Regions from separate parts of the Streptomyces achromogenes genome, predicted to be linked through region 2. Evidence: riboswitches for the same ligand, from Rfam matches in the RefSeq annotation. Region 2 holds a riboswitch; the other holds the start of a gene.
What was found. Region 2 has a riboswitch for S-adenosylmethionine ahead of thrC (threonine synthase). Riboswitches for the same ligand answer to the same signal wherever they lie in the genome.

Region 1 (11,294 bases), 1.5 Mb from region 2:
TCTCCTTCTGGAGCTTCTCCTGCTTCTCCTTGGCCCCGTTGAACGTCTCGGTGGCCTGCTCCGCCTCTTCGTAGAGCTTGTCGACCTTGCTCTTGACCTCGTCCTTGCTGAGCTTCTCGCTCGGCGCCGCGTTGGCGGCCTGCGAGCTCAGCACGACGGCAGCGGCGGCTGCGGTGGTCAGCACGGTCACGCGCGCGCGACTGGGCTGCTTCGGTCGACGATGGGACGCCACGGAGACGGGCTCCTTCTTTTGAGTGATCACCCGTTTGGAGGTTCGATCACCAGACCTTAGTGACCTCTCCGTGATCAGTTCAAATCCCCCGGCGGAAAAAACCCATCACGCAACGCAGTTTTTTCACACAACTCACGTGCAGTGATGGACTGATTGACGCTATGTTGCGTGACGATTCCGCTAATTCGGTCATTTAGCCCGCAACTTCGACCTTCAGGACAGTCGCTTCAGAAGCACCGCGGAAGCCACCGGTCGGGCACCCGCCTTCGCGATCCCGTCGGCCACCTCGCGGTCGGTCGAGGCGACGATGACCGGCCGGCCCGGCGGCTCGGCCCGCACCAGCTGCCGGATCAGCTCGTCGGCCGTGACGCCCGGCTTGGAGAACAGCACCCGCACCCCGCGCGGCGGCGCGAGCAGCACCGGAGCGACGAGTTCGGCGCCGTCGAAGACACAGGTGACCTCGGCGCCGGTCTGCGCGGCGAGTTGCGAGAGCTGCCCCAGGAGCCGCAGCCGCTGCTTCTCCAACGGCATCTGCGGATAGCCCGTCTTGGTGACGTTGTAGCCGTCGACCACGAGATGCGCCTGCGGCAACGCGAGCAACTGGTCGAGAATGGCCGGATCGTGCTCCGACAAGGCACGTGCGGCGATGTCCTTCGGGGTCATTCGTCCCGGTTCGACCGCGTCGACGGTCTCCGCCGGCCGCACCGACACCGGCGGCAGCGCCAGTTCGCGGCGCAGCCCCTGGGCCGCGTCGAGCACCGTGTCCAGCAGCAGCCGCACCCGCATGTCCTCGACGCTGCGCCCCTCGCGGGCCGCGCGCCGGGCGGCCTCCAGAGCGGCCTCGGCCTCACCCAGACGCGCCTTCAGCCGCCGTGACTCGCTCTCCGCGGCGGACACCTGGGTGTGCCCCTCGGTGCGCACGGTCTCCATCTCGCTCTGCACCTTGCGCAGGGCGGCCTCGCCGCGCTTGACGTCGCTGAGGGCCGACCGCAGCTTGCGGTGCAGCGACTCCGTCTCCTTCTTCGCCGCGTCCAGCTCGGCGCGCAGCCGCTCGGTGTCCGACCGGGTCTGCTCCCGCGCCCGCTCGAGCTCCTCGCGCAGCCGCTCCAGCTCGGCGCGACTCTCCTCGTCGGCCCGCTCGGCGTCGGCCCGCTGGGCCTCCTCGCCGGCCGACGTCACCAGCTTCACCCAGCCGACGGGCCGCAGAACGTAGGCCGCGGCCGCCACGTCGAGCGGGTCCGCGGCCGGGGTGGGCGAGCCGGAGTCGAGAGCGCCGGACAGCTCCGGCTGGGCCTCTCTGAACTTCTCGGCGATGCGCTGCCTGAAGAGCGGATCGGTCTCCAGCGCGGCCGCCATCGCGTTGCCCGCGAACTTGGCGCGCCGGTTGGGCGCGAAACGGGCGTACTGACGCAACTGGGCGGGCAGTTCGCCGACGGTCAGTCCGCCGAAGCCGTCGGAGACGATCGTGACGACCCTGCGCCGCACGCCGTCCGGCAGCGGACGGTCGAGCATCTCGGCGGCGCCGTCGCCCGGCCCCCCGCCTGCGCTCTCCACCATCCGTCACACCCCAATACTGTGCGGGCCCTCCCCCACTCTCGACTCGCTCGAGCGGGGGACGCCGTCGTCAGGAACCGGCGCCCGGCCGATCCACGAGTTCCACCTGGTCCACGGCGTTGCACCAGCGACACCGCACCGACTCGATGGTCTCACTGACCACCTCGCGCTCCTCGACCTTCGGCTCGCCCGCGAGGTCGAGGTGCACGTACTCGACGACCTTCGACGAGCGCGTCACGTCGAACCGCGTGAGGTTGCCGCAGAGAGTGCAACGCCACCGCGTGGCGGCGGTCGGCAGGGGAACCGTCATCGTGACTTTCCACTTCCTTCTGGTGTCGTGCTCGCTGTGCCGGGTCGGGCCGGAGGCTCCCCCGTGCGTGTGGCTCGTAACCCTACGGCCTGGCGGGTACCCGCCGCCCGTCCGTCCACGGCGGCCGTGCGGCGGCGAGGCGCTCCGGGTGCGTGCGTCCCGTTACGTCATGCTCTGTACCCATGATCAGCAACTGGAACGGGAACGGGACGCCCGGCAGAGCGATCCGGGCCCCCGCGGCGCCGGTGACCTACGGACTGATCGCCCTGTGCTGCCTGATCTTCCTGATCAGCCCCGCCTCGGGCCTCGATCCGGCGTACGGGGCCGGCGACGAGCTGCTGGCCGCGCAGCGGGCCTATTTCCGGCGCTGGGGGGTGGTGCCCGCCGAGCTCTTCGAGGGCGCGCCCCGGGCCGTCCTCACTCCCGCGACCGCCCTCTTCGTCCACGGCAGCTGGGTGCACCTGCTGGGCAACATGCTCTTCCTCTACGTCTTCGGGGCGATGACCGAGGAGCGGATGGGCCGCGTCGAGTTCACCCTCTTCACCGTCGGCTGCGGCTACCTGGCCCTGCTGGGCTACGCCGCCGCCAACGCCGGGTCCTCGCAGTCCCTGGTCGGGGCCTCCGGGGCGATCTCCGCGGTGCTCGGCGCGTTTCTGTACCTGTTCCCGCGGGCGCGGGTCACCAGTCTTCTCCCCTTCCTGTTCTTCCTGCCGCTGCGTTTCCCGGCGTGGATCGTGCTGCCCTTCTGGGTGGCCCTGCAGTGGGCGGCGGCCGGACGGGCGTCCCAGGGCCCGGGGGTGGCGTACCTGGCGCACCTGATGGGCTTCGGGCTCGGGCTCGTCTACGCGTGGGCCCGTTTCGGGAGCAGGTCCCGTTTCGGGAGCGGGAAGGGTCCGCCGGGACGCCCGGGACGCTCGGGACGCCCGGGAAGGGCGGCGGCGGGCGACGGGCGGGCGACTAGAGTGAAGGCCGCCCCAGCTCCGGCCTCCGAGGGAGAGAACCAGCCGTGATCACCGCGATCGTCCTCATCAAGACCAGCGTGGACCGGATCCCCGAGATCGCCGAGCGGATCGCCTCGCTGGAGTCCGTGAGCGAGGTCTTCTCCGTGACGGGCACCTACGACCTCATCGCGATGGTCCGCGTGAAGCAGCACGAGGACCTCGCCGAGGTCATCCCGGGCAGCATCAGCAAGATCCCCGGGGTCGAGGGGACGGACACGCACGTCGCGTTCCGCACGTACTCGCAGCACGACCTCGAGGCGGCGTTCGCGATCGGCCTGGACTCGTAGGGTTCGCTCCGCGGTTCGCTCCGCGGGTGGGGCGGATCGGGTGCGCAGTTCCCCGCGCCCCTGAGGGGGTCGCCATCACCCCTCACGGGAGGGGTGATGGCTTCCGGTGGGGTCAGTCAGTCCACTGCCGGGACGCAGCGGCCGTCCTCCGTGCGGTACCGCCACTTCGCTCCCTCGGTCACCAGCTCACGGACCGCGGTCACGAAGCGATCGACGTGCTCGTCGGGGGTGCCCGCGCCGAAGCTCACCCGGATGGCGTTGAGGGACTTCTCGCCCGGGGCCGCCTCGGGGGCGCCGCACTCGCCCTGCGTCTCGGGAGCGCCGCCCAGGAGGGTGCGGACCAGGGGGTGGGCGCAGAAGAGGCCGTCGCGGACGCCGATGCCGTACTCGGCGGACAGGGCCGCGGCGAAGTGGGAGCTGTTCCAGCCCTCGACGACGAAGGAGATCACGCCGACGCGCGGGGCGTCGTCGCCGAAGAGGGACAGGACGCGGACCTCCGGGACCGCCGCGAGGCCCGTGCGCACCTTCTCGATCAGGTGCCGCTCGCGTGCGACCAGGGCGTCGAAGCCGGCCTCGGTGAGGGCCCTGCAGGCGGACGCGATGGAGTAGGCGCCGATCACGTTCGGGGAGCCGGCCTCGTGGCGGGCCGCGCTCTCGTGCCACTCCACGTCCACTCCCCCGTCCTCGCGGCGGGCGACCTTGCGGCTCGCGCCGCCGCCGGCGAGGTACGGGTCCGCCGCGACCAGCCAGTCCGCGCGGCCGGCCAGCACTCCGGAGCCGAAGGGTGCATACAGCTTGTGGCCGGAGAAGGCGATCCAGTCGACGTCGAGGTCCTGGACCGACACGGGGTGGTGGGGGGCCAGCTGGGCGGCGTCCAGGACGATCCGGGCACCGTGGGCGTGCGCCGCCGCCGCCAGCTCGCGCACCGGCCACAGCTCGCCGGTGACGTTCGAGGCGCCGGTGACGCAGACCAGCGCCGGGCCGTGCGGGTCGCGGGCGGCGAGGGCCCGCTCCAGGGTCTCCACGGCCCGGCCCGGGGTGCGCGGGGCGTCGAGGTAGGTGACCCGGGCGTCCTGCCAGGGCAGCAGGGACGCGTGGTGCTCGGTCTCGAAGACGAAGACCTGGCAGTCGGCGGGCAGGGCGCGGGCCAGCAGGTTGAGGGAGTCCGTCGTCGAGCGGGTGAAGACCAGCTGGTCGTCCGGGCGGCAGTCGAGGAACTCGGCGACGGTTGCGCGGGCGTTCTCGAAAAGGTCCGTGGAGAGCTGGGAGAGGTAGCCGGCGCCGCGGTGCACGCTGCCGTAGTACGGGGCGTAGGCGGCGACGTCGTCCCAGACGCGCTGGAGGGCGGGGGCGCTGGCGGCGTAGTCGAGGGCCGCGTAGGCGACCTCGCCGCCGGTGACGAGCGGGACGGTGACATCACGGCCCAGAACGTCCAACGGGGCACAGACAGGGCGGGTGACGGCAGCGGTGGAGACGGACATGGCGAACTCCCGTGAGAGGAAAGGGGGAACCGCCGCGCGAGCGGACATGGCTCGAGCACGGAGGAAGGCGAAAAGGGGTGTGCGGAGGCGGGGCTCGACGCCCTAGCGCATTCGCTTGCTCACAGGAGACTCCCTCGGACGACCCAGGACCCCTGGCGTTCTCACTCGAAAGAGTGCGAGGGATCCGCGCTTGCCGTGGACCTCGTTGCCCACGGCCTGGTCTTCACCCGGGGCACCCCGCCACGGACGGAGGGTTGCCGGACAGTCGGCCGGGGCCTCATGACTGTCACTCATGACCTGGTACAGGAACCTACGCGAGCCGATCACGGTCCCGCAACCCGTGTCCGGATGGCGGGACCGCGTCTCACGGACGTCAGGCGTTGCTGGCGGCCACCCAGCGCTCCAGCGCCCGCTTGGCCGCCCCGGAGTCGAGCGACTGGGCCGCCCGTGCCATGCCGGCCCGGATCTCCTCGGCCAGCGTCCCGCCGCCCGGCTCGAGCGCCACGAGCGCCGCCGCCGAGTTCAGTACCACCGCGTCCCGCACCGGGCCGCGCTCGCCCTCCAGCAGACGGCGGGCCACCTCCGCGTTGTACGAGGGGTCCCCGCCGCGCAGCGCCTCCACCGGAACCAGGTCGAGGCCGACGTCGCGCGGGTCGAAGGTCTCCTCGGTGACCTTGCCGTCGCGCACCACCCACACGTGGGAGGTGGCCGTCGTGGTCAGCTCGTCGAGGCCGTCGTCGCCCCGGAAGACCAGGGACGAGTTGCCTCGTTCGGCGAAGACGCCCGCGACGACCGGCGCCATGAGCGGGTCGGCGACACCGACGGCCTGCGCCCGCACCCTGGCGGGGTTGGTCAGCGGGCCGAGGATGTTGAACACCGTGCGGATGCCCAACTGGCCGCGCGCCGCGCCGACATGACGCAGCGCCGGATGGAACTTGATCGCGAAGCAGAAGGTGATCCCGGCCTCCTGGGCCACCTCGGCCACCCGGCGCGGGGTCAGCTCCAGGTTGACGCCGAGCTTCTCCAGGACGTCCGAGGCGCCGGACGCGGAGGACGCGGCCCGGTTGCCGTGCTTGACGACCGTGGCTCCCGCACCGGCCACGACGATCGCCGACATCGTGGAGATGTTGACCGTCTTCGCGCCGTCGCCGCCGGTGCCGACGATGTCGACGGTCGGCCCCGGCACCTCGATCAGGTTGGCGTGCTCGTACATCGCCCGGACCAGCCCGTTGATCTCCTCGACGGTCTCGCCCTTGGCCCGCAGCGCCACCACGAACCCGGCGATCTGCGCGTCGGTCGCCTCGCCGCGCATGATCCGGTCCAGCGCCCAGAACGTGGCGTCCGCGCCCTGGTCGCGGCCGTAGAGCAGGCCGTTCAGCACGTCGGGCCAGGAACGGCCCGCCGCGATGTCGCCTCCAGCGGGGGTCACAGCGCTCATCAGCCGCTCCTGGGTGTCGTACGGATCTTCCGTGGGTGCCGTGGAAGACGTGTGTGCCCACCCTATCCAGCCGACGGGCACGGCAAAGGGCCCCGTCCGACAACCGGACGGGGCCCTTTCACCGCGGCGTGGCGACGCCTCAGCGATCAGTGGTGGCCGTGGCCGCTCGTGATCTCCTTGTACTCCTCGACGGTGGGCTTCGGGATCTGCTGGTCCTCGCCGAAGTACGCTCCGCTGATCTTGGCGCGGAGCTTCTCCTTGCCCGTCACCTTGCGCTCGACGCCGTTGTCGTCGACCGTGGCGCCGATCGCGGCCGGCTCGTACTGCTCGTGCGCCGTGAGCGTGTGCAGCTGCTCCTGGCTGAGCGGCTCGTGGATCTCGATGAACTCACCGTGCGGCAGGCGCTTGATGGTGCCGGTCTCCCGGCCGTGCAGCACCTTGTCCTTGTCGCGGCGCTGCAGACCGAGGCAGATCCGCTTGGTGAGGATGTACGCGATGACCGGTCCGACGAAGAAGAAGATCCGGACGAACCAGGTGATCGCGTTGATCGACAGGTGGAAGTGGGTGGCCCACAGGTCGTTGCCACCGCCGACCAGCGTGATCATGTACATCGTGACCCAGGCGACGCCGAGCGCCGTACGGGTCGGCGCGTTGCGCGGGCGGTCCAGGATGTGGTGCTCGCGCTTGTCGCCGGTGATCCAGGACTCGATGAACGGGTAGAGCGCCAGCGCCGCGAGGACCACGCCGAACAGGACCAGCGGGATGAACACGCCCAGGACGAGCGTGTGACCCCAGAGGTTGATCTCCCAGCCCGGCATGAAGCGGATCAGGCCCTCGGCGAAGCCCATGTACCAGTCGGGCTGGGCGCCGGTCGACACCTGGTCCGGACGGTAGGGGCCCATCGCCCAGATCGGGTTGATCTGCGCGATCGCCGCGATGACCGCGATGACGCCGAAGACCAGGAAGAAGAAGCCTCCGGCCTTGGCCATGTACACCGGCAGCAGCGGCATGCCGACGACGTTCTTGTTGCTCTTTCCGGGGCCCGCGAACTGCGTGTGCTTGTGGTAGAAGACCAGGATCAGGTGGCCCACCACCAGACCCAGCATGATGCCGGGCAGCAGCAGGATGTGGATGGAGTAGAACCGCGCCACGAAGTCGTGGCCGGGGAACTCGCCGCCGAAGAGGAAGAACGAGATGTACGTGCCGACCACCGGCATCGACAGGATCGCGCCCTGGGTGAAGCGCACACCGGTGCCGGAGAGCAGGTCGTCCGGGAGCGAGTAACCGGTGAACCCGGTGAACATGCCGAGGACGAACAGAAGGAAGCCGAACAGCCAGTTGACCTCACGCGGCTTGCGGAACGCACCCGTGAAGAACACGCGCATCATGTGCACGAACATGCCGGCGAGGAAGATCAGCGCCGCCCAGTGGTGGATCTGCCGGATGAGCAGACCGCCGCGCACGTCGAAGGAGATGTGCAGGGTCGAGCTGAACGCCTCGGACATCAGCTGTCCCTGGAGCGGGACGTAGCTGCCGTGGTACTCCACCTCGTTCATCGACGGGTGGAAGAACAGCGTCAGGTACACACCCGTGAGGATGATGATGATGAAGCTGTAGAGGCAGACCTCACCCAACATGAACGACCAGTGGTCGGGGAAGATCTTGCGCATGTTGGCCTTGGCGAGGGAGTAGATCCCCAGCCGGCCGTCGGCCCAGTCCGCGATCCGCTCGCCGGCCGGAGCCTTCCCGCGTGCACGGGACTCGTTGCTCTCGTGGTTCTCTGTGGTGCTCATCCGCGCTCCCAGAAAGCAGGACCGACGGGCTCCTCGAAGTCGCCGTGCGCCTCGAGGTAGCCCTCGTCGTTCACACCGATGCGCAGCTGCGGCAGGGCGTGACCGGCGGGACCGAAGATCACTCGGGCGCCGTCGGAGAGGTCGAAGGTGGACTGGTGGCAGGGGCACAGCACGTGGTGCGTCTGCTGCTCGTACAGGGAGATCGGGCAACCGACGTGGGTGCAGATCTTCGAGTACGCCACGATGCCGTCGTGCGACCACTCGAGCTCGCGCTTGTCCTTGATGTTCTCCGGCTGGAGCCGGACGATCATCAGGGCCGCCTTGGCGATCTCGTTCTGGAAGTCCTCGTCGTGCTCCTCCAGGCCCTCGGGCTTGGCGAAGGTGAGAGAACCGACGGCCACGTCCGAAGGACGCAGCGGCTCGTTCGTGTTCATGTTGACGAGCAGCTTGCCCTTGGCCCACAGCGTGTGCCGCAGCTTGTCCTCGGGCAGCGGGCCGAGGTCGCGCAGCAGCACGACGCCGGAGAGCGGCACCAGGGCGACCGCGCCGAACAGCGTGTTGCGGATCAGCTTGCGGCGGCCGAACGCGGACTCCTTGGCGCCCTGCCGGAAGTCCGCGTGGACCTTGGCGCGGACCTCGGGGCTCGCGGCGATCGGGTGGCGCTCGTCGGCGACCTCCACGTCCGACATCAGGGTGCGGGCCCAGTGGACCGCGCCGGCGCCGATGGTGAACAGCGCCGTGCCCAGCGTCAGCCCCAGCGCGAAGTTCAGCGCGCTGAGGTGGCCGATCGGGAACACGAAGATCGACTTGTCGGCGGGGATCGCCACGTACGAGGCGATGAAGCCGACCGTGGCGAGCATCGACAGCGTGAACAGGAAGGCGACCGCGCGCTCGGACCGCTTGGCGGCCCGCTCGTCGATGTCCTGGACGCGGTGCTCATGGGGCGGCAGACCGGGGTCGGCGAACGGGTTCTGCTCGTCCGCGACGTCCACCGCGCCGTGCGCGTGGCCCTGCTCTACGGGCAGGTTCTCTTCTGGAATGTCTTGGCTACTCATGACTTCTTGGCCTTTGCGGTCCGAGCGGCGACCCAGACGGCGACCGCGATCAGGGCGCCGAGTCCGAAGATCCAGGCGAACAGACCCTCACTGACCGGCCCGAGGCCGCCCAGCTCCAGACCACCGGGGTTGTCGGTGTCGCTGCTGTTGACCGCGTGCAGGTACGCGATGATGTCCTTCTTGTTCTGCTCCGACAGGGTGGTGTCGGGGAAGGAGGGCATGTTCTGCGGGCCGGTCTGCATGGCCTCGTAGACGTGCTTCGGGTCCACGTCCTCCAGGGTCGGAGCGAACTTGCCCTTCGTCAGGGCGCCGCCCTTTCCGGTGAAGTTGTGGCACTGCGCGCAGTTGGTGCGGAACAGGTCGCCGCCCTTGGCGATGTCCGCGCCCTCCGGGCCGTACTCGGCCTCGGTCGGGACGGTCGGGCCGGCGCCCAGCGAGGCGATGTACGCGGCGAGCTGGTCGATCTCCGCCTGCGAGTAGATGTTCTTCTTCTTCACCACCTGCGGGCCCTCAGAGGTCGCCGCCGGCATGCGGCCGGTGCCGACCTGGAAGTCGACGGCCGCGGCGCCCACGCCGACCAGGCTCGGACCGTCGGAGCTGCCCTGACCGCCGGTGCCGTGGCAGCTGGCGCAGCCGACGGCATAGAGCTTCTTGCCCTCGTCGATGGCGAGGGACTGGGCGGTGTCGTCTGCCTGCGCCTTGCTCGCGGGCGCGAGCGCGGAGAACAGCCACCCTGTGCACGCCAGCGATAGGACTAGGACGACGAGCGCCGCCAGCGGATGGCGTCGTCGTGCGGAGAGCTTTTTCACGGATTACCCCGGTGTCAGGATCTTCTGCGTCGATGCTTGTGGAGGTGCGGGAGCGGGCCCGGCTACTTGATCAGGTAGATCGTGGCGAAGAGGCCGATCCAGACGACATCGACGAAGTGCCAGTAGTAGGACACGACGATGGCCGCGGTCGCCTGCTCGTGGGTGAACCTCTTGGCCGCGTAGGTGCGCCCGAGGACGAACAGGAAGGCGATGAGGCCGCCCGTCACGTGCATGCCGTGGAAGCCGGTGGTCAGGTAGAACACCGAGCCGTACGGGTCGGAGGAGAGCGAGAGCCCGTCCTTCTTCACCAACTCCGTGTACTCGTAGATCTGACCGCCGATGAAGATCGCACCCATGATGAAGGTGACGATGAACCACATTCTGAGCTTCTTCACGTCACCGCGCTCGGCGGCGAAGACGCCGAGCTGGCAGGTGAGGGAGGAGAGCACCAGGATGGTGGTGTTGGTGGCCGAGAACGGGAGGTTCAGGGCCTCGGCCATCTCCTTCCAGTGATCGGGACCCGTCACCGATCGCAGGGTGAAGTACATCGCGAAGAGGGCCGCGAAGAACATCAGCTCGGAGCTCAGCCAGATGATGGTTCCGACGCTGGTGAGGTTCGGCCGATTGACCGACGGGTGCGCGTGCCCGGTTTCTACTGTCGTTGCTGTCGCCACGACCGACATTATGTCGGTCCCTTATCCCGCCCTCACTCCGGGGGGTGCCGTTCGACGTGATCGCCCCGTGTGTACTGCCCGGATGGCCCATCGAAGTGGTGTTCCAGGCGGTGTGGACGAGGTGGGTGAGGGAGTAGCATCCGCGGCATCGGTTCTGTCCGTACGACGCTGATGTCACGGAGGAAGCATGCAGGCGACCGCCACGGTGCTGGTCTACAGCGACGACGCCAACACGCGGGAGCAGGTGCGGCTCGCGACCGGGCGCAGGCCCGCGCCGGACGCCCCTGTGGTGGAGTTCGTGGAGTGCGCGACGGCGCCTGCGGTGCTGCGGGAGCTCGACAAGGGCGGGATCGACGTCGTCGTCCTCGACGGGGAGACCGCCCCCATGGGCGGCATGGGTCTGTGCCGCCAGCTCAAGGACGAGATCTTCCGGTGTCCGCCGGTGCTGCTGCTCATCGGGCGGCCCCAGGACGCGTGGCTCGCGACCTGGAGCCGGGCGGACGCGGCTGTGACGCTGCCTGTGGAGCCCGTGGAGTTCGCGGGGTCGCTGGCGGCCCTGTTGCGGACGAAGGGGCTTCAGCAGAGCGCGTAGCGACGCGGGGGGCGGGGGCGCGGTTCGTCGCCGGCCCCGCGCCCCGCCCGGGTCACACCGCCGCGGGA
Region 2 (11,294 bases):
GGACCAACACCTGGTCGAACATCACCCTCAACAAGGGCACCAACACCATCAAGATCTCCTGTGAGCAGGGCAATTCCTGCGACGCCAACTTCGACCAGCTCTCGCTCGAGGCGGGTTGGCGCAGCTAGCGGAAGAGCAGGCGGTCTGTCCCGCGGGATCCCGCGAGGGCGCGGTCAGGCCACTCTTCCCTCGTCGGTGACCGACACCCGCGGTGAGGATCACCTGTTCCGGCCTCCCCGAGGGCAGTGTCGATGGCTGGATCCCGAGCCTGTGCGGCGTCCGGGGGCCCTATGGTGGGCCCGATCATGCCAAAGGGACGGTGGCCGGCCCAGTCCTCGGGCCGGCCACCGTCGTCGTGCGGGCGGATGTTTCAGGCCAGGTCGGGAGCCACCACCCAGGCGCCCTTGCGCATCACGCCCCTGACCTCGAAGGCGTCGTCCAGCAGGACCAGGTCGGCGTCCTTGCCGGGCTCCAGGGAGCCGACGCGGTCGGCCAGGCCCAGCAGGCGGGCCGGGTTGGCGGACAGGGCGGCGACGACGTCCTCGACGGGGAGCCGGTCGATCGTCACCGCCCGCTGGAAGGCGCGGTCCTGGGTGAGGGTGGAGCCGGCGATGGAGCCGCCCTCCACGAGACGGGCCACGCCCTCGCTGACCTCGACCTCCAGCGGGCCGAGCAGATAGCGGCCGTCGCCGATGCCGGCGGCGTCCATCGCGTCCGTGATGAACGCGACCCGGCCCGGGCCCGCGTGACGGAACGCCAGCGCGAGTGCGGCCGGGTGCAGATGGGTACCGTCGTTGACCAGCTCGACCGTCACCCGCTCGTCCTCCAGGAGGGCGGCGACGGGGCCGGGGGCGCGGTGCCCGAGGGGCGGCATCGCGTTGAAGAGGTGGGTGGCGACGGTGGCTCCGGCCTCGATGGCCTGAACGGTCTGCTCGTAGGTGGCGTCGGTGTGGCCGACGGCCGCGATCACGCCGTGCTCGGCCAGCAGCCGTACGGAGTCCAGACCGCCCGGCAGTTCGGTCGCCAGGGTGACCATCCTGGCCTGGCCGCGCGCCGCGTCGACCAGCTTGCGCACCTCGGCCGGGTCGGGGTCGCGCAGCAGCGCCTCGGAGTGCGCGCCCTTGCGGCAGGGCGAGATGAACGGGCCCTCGAAGTGGATGCCGGCGAGGTCGCCCTGTTCGGCCAGTTCGCTCAGCAGGCCGGCCTGGCGGACCAGGACGTCCATGTCGTCGGTGACGGTGGAGGCGACGAGGGTGGTGGTGCCGTGCGCCCGGTGGGTGCGGACGGCTGTCAGGACGTCCTGCGCCGAGCCGGCGAAGGAGGCTCCGCCGCCGCCGTGGTTGTGCAGGTCGACGAAGCCGGGGACCAGCCAGTGGCCGGACACGTCGATCACGTCGATCATGTCGGCGGCGCCGTGCGGGGCCCGGTGCGGGGGCTCGGCCGTGATTGCCGTGATCTTCGTGCCGGTGACGGTGATACGGCCGTCGGGGATCGTGCCCGTCGGCAGCACCACCTTGGCGCCGGTCAGTACCTGCGGGTGCGATGTGGCGGTCTGCGCAGTTCCCCGCGTCCCTGGGGGGGTGGCCATCAGGGTGTTACCTCCATGCCGTCGGTCGTGTCGAGGAGATCCCGGGCCAGCAGGCCCGCGCCGAGGCATCCGGCGCTGTCGCCCAGGGCCGCCGGGACGATCTCCGGCAGCTTCTGGAAGGTCACCCGCCGCCGGACGGCGTCCCGCAGCGGTGTGAACAAGGCTTCCCCCGCCTCGGCCAGGCCGCCACCGATGACGAGCGTGCGCGGGTCCAGCAGGGTGAGGGCGGTGACCAGGCCGTCGGCGAGGGCGTCCACGGCGCCCTGCCAGACGCGGACGGCTTCCGGGTCGCCGGACGCGAAGGCCTTCGCGCAGTCCGCTGCGTCCGCCGCCGGGTCCCCGACGGCCGCCGCCCACGCCTCGCCGACCGCCGCCGCGGAGGCGAACCGTTCCAGGCAGCCGCGCTGCCCGCACGGGCAGGGGGCGCCGCCCGGCCGGACGACGATGTGGCCGATCTCGCCGGCGAAGCCGTGCGCGCCCGCTTCCACGCGGCCGTCGACGCCGATCGCGCCCGCGATGCCGGTGCCCAGTGCCACGAACAGGAAGCGGTCGGCGCCCCGGGCGGCGCCGATCCGGCCCTCGGCGAGACCGCCGGTGCGCACGTCGTGGCCGAGGGCGACCGGGGCGCCGAGGCGTTGTGCGAGCAGGGCGCGCAGCGGGACGTCCCGCCAGCCCAGGTTGGCCGAGTAGACGGCGACGCCGCCGACCTCGTCGACGATGCCCGGCACGGCGACGGCGGCCGCGGCGGCGGGCTCGCCGTACTGCCGGGCGCCGTGCTCGCGCAGGTCGGCGGCGAACTCGAGGACGCCGCCGACCACGGCGTCGGGTCCGCGCTCGCGGCCGGTGGCCCGGCGGGCCCGGTGCAGCACTGCGCCGTCCGCGCCGATCAGGGCGGCCTTCATCCCGGTGCCGCCCACGTCGAGGGCGATGACATGTCTCACGGGGACAGTGTGGACCGAGTACCCGCGAGAGGTCTAGTCCACTTCTGGTTGTGGGGGTACCGTGCCGGACCCGGGGGCCGGAGAGGTCTGGACCACCTGGGTGGTGTAGACCTTGATCCGGATATCGGTCCATTGGTATGAGCAATCAGTTGGGAGCAGTGCGGTGCAGCGGCGGGCACGGAAGTCAGCAACGATCACGGCAACCGTGGCGGGGGTGACCGCGCTCGGCCTGGCCGCGGTCCTCACCGGCTGCGGACTGGCCTCGGGTTCCGACGACGTCACCCTCAGACTCGTCGCCGCCGACTACGGCGACAGCGGCGCCAACAGCTCGAAGAAGTACTGGGACCGGCTCGTCGCCGCGTACGAGAAGGACCACCCGGGCGTCACCGTCGACGTCAGCGTGTACTCCTGGAACGACGTGGACGCGAAGGTCAAGGCGATGGTCGACGCGGGCGACGCCCCCGACATGGCCCAGATCGGCGCCTACGCCGACTACGCGGCGGACGACCTGCTGTACAAGGCGGGCGAAGTGCTCTCCATCCCCGTCGAGGCCGACTTCGTGCCCCAGCTCGCCCGGGCGGGACAGGTGCGCGGCCTGCAGTACGGCATGCCGTTCGCCTCCTCCACCCGGCTGCTGTTCTACAACAAGACCCTCTTCGCCCGGGCCGGCATCAGCGCGCCCACCACCTGGGCCGAGCTCGCGAAGGACGCGCGGGCGCTCAAGAAGGACGGCGTGAAGTACCCCTACGCGCTGCCCCTCGGCCCCGAGGAGGCGCAGGCCGAGACCCTGCAGTGGCTGCTCAGCGGCCGGGGCGGCTACACCCAGACGGTCAGCAGCTACAGCTTCGACTCCGCCGAGAACGTCGAGACCCTCGACTGGCTGAAGACCGACCTGGTCGGCAAGGGCCTGACCGGGCCGGTCGCGCCGGGCAGGCTGAACCGGGCCACCGCGTTCGCGGCCTTCGCCGCCGGCGACGTGGGCATGCTCAACGGGCATCCTTCGCTGATGAAGACGGCCGCCGCCAAGGGCGTCGAGTTCGGCATGGTGCCGATGCCCGGCCGCGACGGCCCCAGCAAGACCTCCCTGGGCGTCGCCGACTGGATGACCGCCTTCAAGCGGGGCGGGCACGGCGACGAGATCGGCGACTTCCTCGACTTCGTCTACAGCGAGAAGAACGTGCTGGACTTCTCCCACGAGTACGACCTGCTGCCGGTCACCACCTCCGCGTCCCTGGTCATGGGCACGGCCAAGGAGGACGCCGACCTCAAGCCGTTCCTCGCGGAGCTGCCGCTGTCGGAGAGCTACCCCGTCGGGCGGACCTCGTGGGCCAAGGTCAGCGCGCAGATCAAGAAGCGGATCGGCCAGGCCGTGACCGCGAACGGCAGCCCCGCCGACGTGCTCGGCGACCTGCAGACGACCGCGACGACGCTGGAGAGCGCCGCCGGCGAATGAGCCGGATGTCAGCGGCGGGCGTTACCGTGCGGGTCATGGAGGCGGGCATGGAAGCGAGCGGCGAGGCGGGCAGCGAGCCGGGCACGGAAGCGGGCGGTGAGGCCGGGACGGAAGCGGGCCGGGAACGGCGGGCGGACGCGGACGGGCCGGGCGCGCGGGAGCGCGCCATCCTCGCCCTCGAGCGGCGCGGGTTCCCCGGCCCCGGCGCGAAGGAACGGGCCATACGCGAGGAACTGGACCTGTCGCCGGTGCGCTACTACCAGCTCCTCAACGCCCTCCTCGACGACGCCCGCGCACTGGCCCACGACCCGGTCACGGTGAACAGGCTGCGCAGAGTACGAGAAGCGAGACGGACGGAACGTTAGCGGCGGCGCTCGCTGGTTATCGTCCCTGTATGGGCACCCCTCAGACGCACTCCACGGCACCCGGTCCGCTTCCCGTTCCGGTCACCCCGGCGGGCCGCGCGGCGCTCGACGCGATCGTCGGCCGCCCGTCGGCCGCCCTCGTCGCCCTCGACTTCGACGGCACCCTCGCCCCGATCGTCGAGAACCCGCAGGACGCGCGGGCGCACCCCGACGCCGTCCCCGCGCTCGCCGCGCTCGCCCCGAAGGTCGCCGGCGTGGCCGTCGTCACCGGGCGGCCCGCCGAGGTCGCCGTACGGCACGGCGGCTTCGCCGGGGTAGCGGGGCTGGGCCGGCTCACCGTGCTCGGCCACTACGGCGCCGAGCGCTGGGACGCCCGCACCGGCGCCCTCAGCGCCCCCGAACCGCACCCCGGCGTGGCCGCCGTCCGGGACGGGCTCCCGCGGGTCCTCGCGGCCGCCGGGGACCGGCCCGGCGTCTGGATCGAGGAGAAGGGCGGCCGGGCCGTCGCCGTGCACACCCGCCGCGCCGACGACCCCCAGGCCGCCTTCGACGCCCTGCGCGGCCCCCTCACCGACCTCGCGACCCGGCACGGCCTGATCGTCGAACCCGGCCGCATGGTCCTGGAGCTGCGCCCGCCGGGCATGGACAAGGGCGTGGCCCTGCTGGACCACGTCCGCGAGACCGGCGCCCGGTCCGTGCTCTACGCCGGCGACGACCTCGGCGACCTCCCCGCCTTCGCCGCCGTCGAGAAACTGCGCGCCGACGGCGTCCCCGGCCTGCTGGTGTGCAGCGGCAGCACGGAGGTCGGCGAACTGGCCGAGCGCGCGGACCTCGTCGTCGACGGGCCCGCCGGGGTCGTACGGCTGCTGCGGCAGCTGGCGGCACGGCTCGGCTGAGCCGCGTACGGCGCGGCGGGCGAGCCCGGGCATGCCGTCGACGGCCCGCCCCGGTTCGCGCCGGCCCGCCCGGCGCGTGCCGCGGCCGGCCGCTCAGCCCGGCTGCGTCGCGCGCAGGGCGTTCAGCTGGTCCAGGAACCAGCGGGCCGGCGGCAGCGCGGTCGCCGCGGCGGACAGCCGCTTCGTGCGCTCGGCCCGCTCCCCCGGCGCCATGGACAGCGCCTCGTGCAGGGCGCGGGCGGTCTCCAGGACGTCGTACGGGTTCACCGTGATCGCGTCCTCGCGCAGCTCCCAGTACGCGCCCGCCTCCCGGGACAGGACCAGCGCGCAGCCCTCGTCGGAGACGACCGGGACCTCCTTGGCGACCAGGTTCATGCCGTCGCGGATCGGGTTGACCAGCGCGACGTCCGCGAGGCGGTAGGCGGCCAGGGAGCGGGCGAAGTCGTCCTTGAGGTTCAGCAGCACCGGGGTCCAGCCGGGCGTGCCGTAACCGGCGTTGATCTCGTCCGTCACCCGCTGCACTTCGGCCATGTAGTCCCGGTAGACGGCGAGGTCCTGGCGGGAGGGGTAGGCGAAGGCCACGTGGACGACCCGTTCGCGCCATTGCGGGTGGTCGTCGAGCAGCTGCCGGTAGGCCAGAAGGCCGCGCACGATGTTCTTGGACAGCTCGGTGCGGTCGACGCGGACGATCGCCTTGCGCCCCTCGCCGATCTCCTCGCGCAGCGCCACGATGCGCTCCTCGACGTCCGGGCGGTGCGAGCGCTCGCGCAGGAAGTCGGCGTCCGCGCCGAGCCCGTGCACACCGACCTCGGTGCCGGCCAGGCCCCCGACGGACTGCTCGCAGCAGGCGGTGAAGGCGTCCGCCCAGCGCCGGGTGAGGAAGCCCAGCCGGTCCGCGCCGAGCATGCCCCGCAGCAGCTGTTCGCGGATGTCGTCGGGCAGCAGCGCGAAGTAGTCCGGGGGCGCCCACGGCGTGTGCGAGAAGTGCCCGATGCGCAGGTCGGGGCGCAGTTCGCGGAGCATGCCGGGGACGAGACACAGGTGGTAGTCCTGGACCAGCACCGCCGCGCCGTCCGCCGCATCCTCGGCGAGCGCCTCGGCGAAGGCCCGGTTGTAGGTCTCGTACGCCGCCCACTGGCGGCGGAACCCCGCGTCGAAGACGGGCTCCAGCGGGGTCTGGTACAGCAGGTGGTGGACGAACCAGAGCACCGAGTTGGCGATGCCGTTGTACGCGTCGGCGTGCACGTCGGCCGGGACGGGCAGCATGCGCACGCCCTCCTCGCCGACACCGCGCCGGACCGCCTCGCGGTCGCCGTCGGAGAGCGCCGAGCACACCCAGAGCGCGCCCGCGTCGGGGCCGATGGCCGACAGACCGGAGACCAGTCCGCCACCGCCGCGTTTCGTGTGCAGCGAGCCGTCCTCGCGCACCTCGTAGGAGACCGGACCGCGGTTGGACGCGACCAGCACCTCGGCACCCCGGGCGGCAGACGTGTCGTGCGTGGAAGCCATAAGCCTCAACCTAGCCCGCTCTGTAAACCCTCAAACGTACGGTCGCGCTGTGTGGAGGGGCCGTATCCGGCCGTGTCCTCACTGCCGGCGCCCTGTCGCGGGGGACGGGCACGCGGTCAGGCCACCTTGCGGCGGGCGTACTCCGCGATGTCCGTCATCGGCGGCCGTTCCTCCGTGTCGACGGAGTAGGTGTGCGGCTCGAAACCGTCCGGGCCGCGCTCGAACTGGGTGAGGGCGGGGCGGACGAGGTGGCCGCGGGCCAGCCGCAGCTGGGCGGTGCGGTAGATCGCCGCCGCCATCCGGCCCAGGGCCTGGCCGTCCTGGTGGCGGTGCTTGCGCACGCCGACGTCGACCTGGGCGAGGGCGTCGAGGCCCACCAGATGCAGGGCGTCGACCAGCATGCCCAGCTCCACGCCGTAGCCCACCGGGAAGGGCAGCTGCTCCAGCAGGCTCCGGCGGGCCGCGTACTCGCCGCCGAGCGGCTGCACGAACCCGGCGAGCTGCGGCCAGTGCATGTTGAGCAGGGGGCGGGCCATCAGCTCGGTGACGCGTCCGCCCTGACCGGCCGCGCCGCCCAGCGGACGGTCGTACATGGCCTTGACCAGGTCCACGTCCGGATCGGTGAGCAGCGGGCCGACGATCCCCGAGACGAAGTCGGAGGAGAACTCCCGCAGGTCGGCATCGATGAAGCAGACCACGTCCCCGCGGGTGACCAGCAGCGAGCGCCACAGCACCTCGCCCTTGCCGGGCGCGGCCGGGATGCGGGGGAGTATCTCGTCGCGGTGGACGACGCGCGCGCCCGCCGCCGCGGCCACCTCGGAGGTGCGGTCGGTCGATCCGGAGTCGACGACGACGATCTCGTCGACGAGCGGGACCTGCCGCATGAGGTCGTGGCGGATCACGGCGACGATCTCACCGACCGTCTCCTCCTCGTTGAGCGCGGGCAGCACGACGCTCACCGACTGGCCCGTGCGCTGTTTGGCGGCGAGAATCCGGTGCAGTGGGCGGTCCGTCAGGGACCAGGAACGGGTGCTCAGCCAGCGCTCGACTTCTTCCAGCACGTCGGCGGCTCCTCTGCGCTCTCTCGGCGAGACGGTCCTGCGTGATCCATCTCGCGGTTCGGACGACTATCTCAACTGTCCTGGCCTTCGGTTACAGTCTTGGACAACGCCGGTGACCATCGCATGTCAGGGTCGTCGACGCCCACAGATCAACAACCGAATACCGCTCATCCAGAGGGGCAGAGGGACACGGCCCGATGAAGCCCCGGCAACCCTCCAGTCGGTTCTCGTAGATCAGTGTTGATCGTTCAGCGAGGCTCCCGGCTCGGGAAGGTGCCAAATCCGTCTCACGGCGAAGTGCGTCGTGAGGAAGATGAGGAGAAAGGGCCTCGCCTCACATGGCTGCGCAGACTGTTGCAAGCACCACGGACTCTACGACCTCCGCTGTCGACCTCGGTCCGGCCACCGCGTTGAGCTGCCGCGAGTGCGGCCACCGCGTCCCCCTCGGTCCGGTCTTCGCGTGCGAGAAGTGTTTCGGCCCGCTCGAGATCGCGTACGACTTCTCCTCCTACGACACGGAGGAGCTGCGGAGGCGTATCGAGGCGGGACCCGCGAACATCTGGCGCTACGCGCCGCTGCTGCCCGTCCCGGCGGACGTGGCCGGCAAGCCGAACATCAACCCCGGCTGGACCAAGCTCGTGCAGGCCGACAACCTCGCCCGCGAGCTGGGCGTCGACGCCGGCAAGCTCTTCGTCAAGGACGACTCCGGCAACCCGACCCACTCCTTCAAGGACCGGGTCGTCGCCCAGGCCATCGAGGCCGCCCGCGCGTTCGGCTTCACCACGCTCTCCTGCTCCTCCACCGGCAACCTGGCCGGCGCCGTGGGCGCCGCCGCGGCCCGCGCCGGCTTCCGCTCGTGCGTGTTCATCCCGCACGACCTGGAGCAGGGCAAGGTCGTCATGGCCGCGATCTACGGCGGCGAGCTCGTCGGCATCGAGGGCAACTACGACGACGTCAACCGCTTCTGCTCCGAGCTCATCGGCGACCCGGCGGGCGAGGGCTGGGGCTTCGTCAACGTCAACCTGCGGCCCTACTACGCCGAGGGCTCGAAGACGCTGGCGTACGAGATCTGCGAGCAGCTCGGCTGGCGGCTGCCCGACCAGCTGGTGGTGCCCATCGCGTCCGGCTCCCAGCTCACGAAGATCGACAAGGGTCTGCAGGAGCTGATCAAGCTCGGGCTGGTCGAGGACAGGCCGTACAAGATCTTCGGTGCGCAGGCGGAGGGGTGCTCCCCGGTGTCCGTCGCCTACAAGGCCGGGCACGACGTGGTCCGTCCCCAGAAGCCGAACACCATCGCCAAGTCGCTGGCCATCGGCAACCCGGCGGACGGCCCGTACGTCCTCGACATCGCGCGGCGGACCGGCGGCGCGGTGGAGGACGTGAACGACGAGCAGGTCGTCGACGCGATCAAGCTGCTGGCGCGCACCGAGGGCATCTTCGCGGAGACGGCCGGCGGCGTGACCGTGGGCGTGACGAAGAAGTTGATCGAGAACGGTCTGCTGGACCCGACGAAGACCACCGTCGTCCTGAACACCGGTGACGGACTGAAGACCCTGGACGCGGTGGCCGGCACCGGACTCACCGCGACCATCCGCCCCAACCTGGACTCTTTCCGAGAGGCTGGCCTCGCATCATGAGCGTCACTGTTCGCATCCCGACCATCCTGCGCACCTACACCGGCGGTCAGGCCGAGGTCTCGGCCGAGGGCGCGACCCTCGGCGAGGTCATCTCCGACCTGGAGAAGAACCACACCGGCATCGCCGCGCGCGTCCTGGACGACCAGGGCAAGCTGCGCCGGTTCGTCAACGTGTACGTGAACGACGACGACGTCCGCTTCGAGCAGGGTCTCGAGACGGCGACTCCGCCCGGCGCCGGGATCTCGATCATTCCCGCCGTCGCCGGTGGCTGACCGCTGGTCAGTACCCGCCGGTAGTAACCGTCGGTAATAGTGATTACCGAGAGTTCATGAAATTGCCCTCTCCGCGATAGAAGCGGAGGGGGCAATTCAGTGTGGTTGAGCGCGATACAGTTGGGGAACCGGGTCCTGATCACCGGCTCCGGAGCCTTTTCTTTTCGCCCGCGCCCGACAAGAAGCAGCCAAAGTGCGTGCTGCTTTTGTGGCTTTTGTGGCTTTTGCAGGGCCCGACTTGCCCTGAATTCAGGCGAATTCTCGCCACATTCCGGATCCCTTGCGTCCAGAATTCTCGTCCGAGTGACCTGTTGCAGAGGGCAGTTGGACAGCTACATTCGGCCTCGGTCGACGCGTTCCGGCGCACGCCCCCAACCAATGGGGGGTGAGGTCTGACCCGGATCCGCGAAGTGCGGGTCTGTGCAAGGGCCAGTAATAGGGGAGTTAGGCATGGCTCAGGGCACCGTCAAGTGGTTCAACGCGGAGAAGGGGTACGGCTTCATCGCGGTCGACGGTGGTGCGGATGTTTTCGTCCACTACAGCGCGATTCAGATGGACGGCTACCGCACCCTGGAGGAGGGTCAGCGAGTCGATTTCGAGATCTCGGCTGGCCAGAAGGGGCCGCAGGCGGACATGGTCCGGCTCGCGACCGGCTGAAGCACGCGCCGACTGACAGCGTCGTTCTTCTGTTTCATCTTCGAAGGGCTCGCGCCTCCCGGGGCGCGAGCCCTTCGGCATGCCCGGGGACTGGGCGGCCCCCCGGGGTGGCCTCCCCGACCTCCGAACACCGACCCCGCCCCCCGATCCCGGCCGGCGGGCGCGCGGCGGGACCGGACGCCCCCTGTTCACCTGCGGATCGTCCCGAGGCGCTTGCACTCGGCAGGGGCGAGTGCTAATCATTGGCGTTAGCACTCTGAAGGTGAGAGTGACAACGAAGGACCGGGTCGGTGAGGCCCGCAGGCCAGGTGGGGCAAGGAACCACCCGGCCGGCGAGCCGTCCGTCGCGGGCGCGGGCGCGGTCCGAAGGAATCACCCCCAGTCCTGGAGGGACCACTTCACATGGCCAAGATCATCGCGTTCGACGAGGAGGCGCGGCGCGGCCTCGAGCGCGGCATGAACCAGCTCGCGGACGCCGTCAAGGTGACGCTCGGCCCCAAGGGCCGCAACGTCGTCCTCGAGAAGAAGTGGGGCGCCCCCACGATCACCAACGATGGTGTCTCCATCGCCAAGGAGATCGAGCTCGAGGACCCGTACGAGAAGATCGGCGCCGAGCTGGTCAAGGAAGTCGCGAAGAAGACGGACGACGTCGCCGGTGACGGCACGACCACCGCGACCGTCCTCGCCCAGGCCCTCGTCAAGGAAGGCCTGCGCAACGTAGCCGCCGGCGCCAACCCGATGGCTCTCAAGCGCGGCATCGAGAAGGCCGTCGAGGCCGTCTCCGGCGCCCTGCTCGAGCAGGCGAAGGATGTCGAGACCAAGGAGCAGATCGCCTCCACGGCCTCCATCTCCGCCGCCGACACCCAGATCGGCGAGCTCATCGCCGAGGCGATGGACAAGGTCGGCAAGGAAGGC

Region 1: another riboswitch for S-adenosylmethionine. It lies ahead of QF032_RS11510 (aminotransferase class V-fold PLP-dependent enzyme); the one in region 2 lies ahead of thrC (threonine synthase).

What each region holds. Positions count from the first base shown of each region.
Region 1 covers NZ_JAUSYH010000001.1:2,539,617-2,550,910, forward strand. The annotation lists gene QF032_RS11485 (C40 family peptidase) at 1-232, opposite strand, end outside; gene QF032_RS11490 (NYN domain-containing protein) at 446-1,789, opposite strand; gene QF032_RS11495 (hypothetical protein) at 1,857-2,096, opposite strand; gene QF032_RS11500 (rhomboid family intramembrane serine protease) at 2,279-3,106, shown strand; gene QF032_RS11505 (Lrp/AsnC family transcriptional regulator) at 3,103-3,384, shown strand; gene QF032_RS11510 (aminotransferase class V-fold PLP-dependent enzyme) at 3,501-4,865, opposite strand; SAM riboswitch class IV at 5,047-5,163, opposite strand; gene trpD (anthranilate phosphoribosyltransferase) at 5,239-6,303, opposite strand; gene qcrB (cytochrome bc1 complex cytochrome b subunit) at 6,450-8,096, opposite strand; gene qcrA (cytochrome bc1 complex Rieske iron-sulfur subunit) at 8,093-9,151, opposite strand; gene qcrC (cytochrome bc1 complex diheme cytochrome c subunit) at 9,148-9,960, opposite strand; gene ctaE (aa3-type cytochrome oxidase subunit III) at 10,023-10,643, opposite strand; gene QF032_RS11540 (hypothetical protein) at 10,822-11,226, shown strand; gene QF032_RS11545 (L,D-transpeptidase) at 11,279-11,294, opposite strand, start outside.
Region 2 covers NZ_JAUSYH010000001.1:4,055,371-4,066,664, reverse strand. The annotation lists gene QF032_RS18125 (CBM35 domain-containing protein) at 1-128, shown strand, start outside; gene nagA (N-acetylglucosamine-6-phosphate deacetylase) at 371-1,588, opposite strand; gene QF032_RS18115 (ROK family protein) at 1,588-2,529, opposite strand; gene QF032_RS18110 (extracellular solute-binding protein) at 2,693-3,982, shown strand; gene QF032_RS18105 (DUF3263 domain-containing protein) at 4,030-4,347, shown strand; gene otsB (trehalose-phosphatase) at 4,377-5,243, shown strand; gene QF032_RS18095 (alpha,alpha-trehalose-phosphate synthase (UDP-forming)) at 5,337-6,752, opposite strand; gene QF032_RS18090 (glucosyl-3-phosphoglycerate synthase) at 6,869-7,813, opposite strand; SAM riboswitch class I at 7,978-8,133, shown strand; gene thrC (threonine synthase) at 8,152-9,450, shown strand; gene QF032_RS18080 (MoaD/ThiS family protein) at 9,447-9,722, shown strand; gene QF032_RS18075 (cold-shock protein) at 10,173-10,379, shown strand; gene groL (chaperonin GroEL) at 10,782-11,294, shown strand, end outside.